Regions from separate parts of the Paenibacillus sp. Marseille-Q7038 genome, predicted to be linked through region 2. Evidence: riboswitches for the same ligand, from Rfam matches in the RefSeq annotation. Region 2 holds a riboswitch; the other holds the start of a gene.

Region 1 (2,469 bases), 250 kb from region 2:
CACAATTTGTCCTGATGCAGCATCAAATGCTCCAGACAATGCAGCAGGCAAATGAATATGAAAACCAGCTAATAGTCCTTGCACATAGGCTGACCACCCACTCGCAACAGAAGCAGCAGCTAAGCCGTACTCTAGTACAAGAGCCCAGCCCATTAACCAACCAAACACTTCGCCAAAGGCGGCATAACTGTATGCATAGGCACTCCCGGATATCGTTACCGTTGAAGCTAGTTCAGAATAACAAAGTGCTGCAAGAATACATACCAGGGCAGCAACCACAAATGAAATAACGAGTGCCGGACCGGCATTATCTGCGGCAGCAGTCCCGGTAACGACAAAGACACCCGTTCCGATAATCGCCCCTATTCCAAGGACGGTCAGATCAAAAGGGCCCAGTGTTTTCTTTAGATTGTTATCCGTTTTTTGATTGGGATCAAAATGTTTCTTACGTAGTAAATCCATAAAGTCACTCCTAGATGTAAGTTGCCCTACTATTATGTAGTTTCATAGTAATGCTGTTTTATTATCTAAATATGGGTTGACTCTGTCAATGAATATTTAAATGATTAATCAAATTATCATACTCCACTTACTCAATATCCCATTTTCACTAGTATTACGCTATTATTAACATAAAAAGACTTGTATGGGTACGTAACAGATCCATATCAACGCACAAAATTATCATTTCCTGTGTACAATGAAATTCAGAATAATTCAAGCTAATGATACGTACCAATTTGATGAGTACTTAACTGATTTCAATAGTAGATATTAGTAAGTATAAGAATCTATAAAAAAACACTTGCTGTGATAGCGCTTCCTGTATTATGATAACACCTACAGAGTTACAACAACTCATTTACTTACTAAAATATATCAACTAATTGAATAATGGATCTTCGGGGTAGGGTGAAATTCCCAACCGGCGGTGACGCTTTTTAGCGAAGCCCGCGACTCAATTTTCTTATTATAGAAGATTGACTGATTTGGTGAAATTCCAAGGCCGACGGTACAGTCCGGATGAGAGAAGATCAAATATCGCAACGTGCCGTGTTATTTCGCATGTTTGTTTGATCAACCCCTATTGTTTTTGGCATGCAAAATGCTGAAATGATAGGGGTTTTGTTCACTGAAGATACCATTTTCAAATTTCGATGGAGGAGTTTGATGATGGAAAACACTACCCATGCAAAAAGAAATTCGAGTTCAACTGGTTTTTGGCTGGTTGCCCTTGGGGCAGCTCTATGGGGAATAAGCCCCCTATTTCGTATCAACTTATTAGAACACCTGACTTCGATGCAAGTTGTTCTCGTAGAACATTTACTCGTATGTCTTGTCGCTGGTCCTATCCTTTGGAAGAATCGTCATGAACTTAAAAACTTGAAGCTGAAGCATTACCTTGCTATGTTATTTATTTCATGGGGTGGATCTGCGCTTGCGTCTGTTATCTTCACGATGGCACTGACAAACGGTGACTTAAATGCAGTAATCTTGCTGCAAAAAATGCAACCTATCTTTGCTATTCTTTTAGCGAAATTGATTTTAAAAGAAACATTACCACAAAAATTTGGCGCTTTATTTATCGTTGCGATTATCGGTACCTACCTCCTTACCTTTGGATTTCACTTACCCTTTGGCGGAGGAACCGAATGGCTTAAAATCGGCAGTCTTTTGTCACTCTTAGCAGCTGTACTATGGGGCGGATCTACAGTGATGGGCCGTCTGCTCCTTGGTCAGATCCAATATAGTACCGTCACATCAATTCGGTATGTATTCGCAATTCCTTTGCTTGTTGGTATGACATGGATCGAAGGTGGAGTAACCAACCTTCCTCAAGCGGGTCCTGCGCTTACCAGTATTATTGTAAATCTTCTCGCACAAGCTTTACTGCCGGGACTGCTGAGTCTGCTTCTGTACTATAAAGGTTTATCATCAACGAAAGCCTCTATGGCTACACTCGCCGAACTCAGTTTTCCGATGACAGGTATCATTGTAAACTGGCTTGCTTTTGGTGAAATGATTACACTAGCCCAGCTCGTAGGCTTTATCTTTATATGGTCCGTTCTCTTTATTCTGACGCGTCAGCAACAGTCGAATCAGAACAAACTTTCAACCACTTAAATAGGTTAACCCTGCCATGTCTTATAGACATGGCTTTTTTATGTTCGAGATAACGACAAAGCTCTTGCGTATGTTAAAATCATAATTAGAAAGGATGATTGACATGAATAACCAGTACACTTCCTACGATGCTGTAGGGCTTGCTGAGCTCATCAGAGATCAGCAAATTTCACCTGCCGAGTTAGTTCGAACAGCGATAGAGCAAGTTGAAAAACAAAATACGAAAGTAAATGCCGTAGTACATACAAGATATGAAGAGGCTTTGAAAGAAGCTGCAAAAGTCAGCATAATGGAGCAGCCTTTTGCAGGCGTTCCTATTTTGTTGAAAGATATCTCTCAGGCCAT
Region 2 (2,469 bases):
AAGTTCACTCAGTTTACGAAGTGCTGCCAAGAGATCAACCCTTGGTCCTGTACCACAGCGAATGACCTGAACCCCTTGTTTCTCAAAATAATCAGCACGCTCCTTATCTGCTCCCTCCGTTGCAATCAGTATGGTGGGGGCAAGGCCGTCTTGCACTATTTTCGCGTCCCGAGGGGTTCGAAGCTGTGAATCTATAATGATTCGCACGGGATTTATCCCATCCACATCTAACCGGGTAGTTAACTCGGGATTGTCTGCTATTACGGTCCCTACCCCGACCATAATTCCTTGGTGGCGATGCCGGAGCAAGTGAACATGTTCCCTCGCTTTTTCATTCGAAATCCACTTACTATCTCCACTTTTGGCAGCTATTTTCCCATCTAGAGTGGAAGCAGTCTTGAGCGTTACAAAAGGAAGTCCTGTCGTAATATACTTAAAAAACTTTTCGTTAAGATATCTCGCACGGTCTTGAAGTAATCCTACTTCAACCTCAATTCCTTGGCCCCGAAGCATAGAGATTCCTTTACCCGCAACCTCATGATTCGGATCCTCACAGGCTATGATCACCTTTTTTACCTTGGCTCTGATCAGCTTTTCACTGCAAGGAGGTGTTTTACCGTAATGAGAGCAAGGTTCTAACGTAACGTAAACGGTACTACCCTCCGCTTCTTCCCCAGCCATCTCTAGAGCATGTACTTCCGCATGGCCCTTACCTCTTTGCAGATGAGTACCGAGACCAACCATTCGGCCATTTTTGACAATAACACAACCTACAACCGGATTAATTCCTGTCTGTCCCTGTGCCCTTTCTGCCATTTCGAGTGCAAGTGTCATGTAGAATTCATCATTCATCACGTCCATACTTATCACCTCATTTCACTGCGCCTCTTACATACACTAGAAAACAAAAAGACCCTCAACCGATACATAATATCGGACGGGGGCCCTGAGAGAACAACGAATAAAAGCATAACAAATCAAAATCGCTAATAAGCAGCTCTTCATCAAAGATATGTCAAATAAATAGACATAGCAAATAGAAAAACTTCTGCTAACTCAACTGATTTGAAAGCCAGTAAATAAACATATAACGTCTATGTACTTTCTATTCCTTCTCTCATCCAGACTATACTGTCGGTTCCGGAGTTTCACCAGATCCACCGTAAGCATACGCTTAACGGGTCACGGACTTAGACTGATCAATAATACGATTACGTACCATAGAGGTCATCACCGCCGGTAGGGAATTTCGCCCTGCCCCGAAGGAAAATCGATATGAAATTGTAAAAAGCTTAATGAAATAGTAGCACCGTAATCTACAAAAATCAACAGGATCTATAAAAAATTCATTCCATAAATGAAAAAACACCCCTGAGCAGGGGTGTTTACGGGTTAGATCCTATTCAACATCAAATACTTTAACCTCTACCATCTTGTCCCCATTTTTCATGTTAAGGGCTGTTTCAAGACCTGAGGTTACTTTACCAAATACAGTGTGAACACCATCTAAATGTGGTTGTGGTTCATGTACGATGAAAAACTGACTGGAGCCAGTATCCCTACCTGCATGAGCCATAGACAAAGAACCTGCCTCATGTTTATGAGGGTTTCCTGCAGTCTCACATTTGATCGTAGTTCCACTACCTCCCATACCCGTACCTGTAGGGTCTCCACCTTGACTAACAAAGCCTGGGATTACTCTATGGAAAATAACTCCATCATAAAATCCCTCGTTAGCCAATTTCTCAAAGTTTGCTACTGTGTTAGGAGCTTCATTTGGGTAAAATTCAAGTTCCATTTTCTCCCCATTTTCCATAACAATATATCCTTTTTTAGCCATTGTAATTCCTCCTACAAAATAAATTGCCTCCAATAGCATACTATGAGTAAACACTCTAAAGCAACTTTGATAGTCCATATAATTAAAAAGATAGAACCTGTAAAGTCAGGATTCATGGTGTGAACACTCAGATACTATTTTTTCATTCGTGTCTTTACATTACATCTCCAGTGAATGGCATCTTAGGCATTTGGATAAAGTCATAATCAGCAACTGCCTCAGCAGTTTCTAGGTAAGCATGACAACTTTGGCTAATCATCAAGTTAACAATACCTGACTTTTCATGAACAATTATAACAGGCTTCCCTTTAGCAATGGCATATCCAATCTCAAAGGCTGTACCACTGTCAACATGTCCATGTCTTGCTCCATGTAGCTCCGTCTCTCCTTCATAGTCAATCACGGCTACTACAACATCAGCCCAATCAACATGATGAACATCATTACGGTAAACTGCATCTGCCCACTCTGCTGTATACATGGTTAGATGTGTTAGCTGCTCAAGTCTTGGAGAGAAAAACTCTCCGACAAAAGGATTATTCTCCAGTGCTTTCTCCACTCTCTGCACTCTGTCTACTTGCTCCTCACTAAAAAACGGACTTGCAAGGTATACTTTAACCTTATTCATT

Evidence for each region. A riboswitch is a leader RNA that binds a small molecule or an ion and turns the genes downstream of it on or off. The one in region 2 is predicted to bind FMN.
Region 1: it holds a riboswitch for FMN, as region 2 does, so the genes downstream of both, ACWPWY_RS10525 (DMT family transporter) here and ribD (bifunctional diaminohydroxyphosphoribosylaminopyrimidine deaminase/5-amino-6-(5-phosphoribosylamino)uracil reductase RibD) in region 2, are expected to answer to the same signal.

The regions. Positions count from the first base shown of each region.
Region 1 covers NZ_CBCOOM010000001.1:2,227,198-2,229,666, forward strand. Annotated here, with positions in the region: gene ACWPWY_RS10520 (amino acid permease) at 1-462, opposite strand, end outside; FMN riboswitch at 895-1,039, shown strand; gene ACWPWY_RS10525 (DMT family transporter) at 1,174-2,124, shown strand; gene ACWPWY_RS10530 (amidase) at 2,228-2,469, shown strand, end outside.
Region 2 covers NZ_CBCOOM010000001.1:2,479,525-2,481,993, forward strand. Annotated here, with positions in the region: gene ribD (bifunctional diaminohydroxyphosphoribosylaminopyrimidine deaminase/5-amino-6-(5-phosphoribosylamino)uracil reductase RibD) at 1-861, opposite strand, end outside; FMN riboswitch at 1,106-1,271, opposite strand; gene ACWPWY_RS11775 (peptidylprolyl isomerase) at 1,400-1,840, opposite strand; gene ACWPWY_RS11780 (nucleoside 2-deoxyribosyltransferase) at 1,995-2,469, opposite strand, start outside.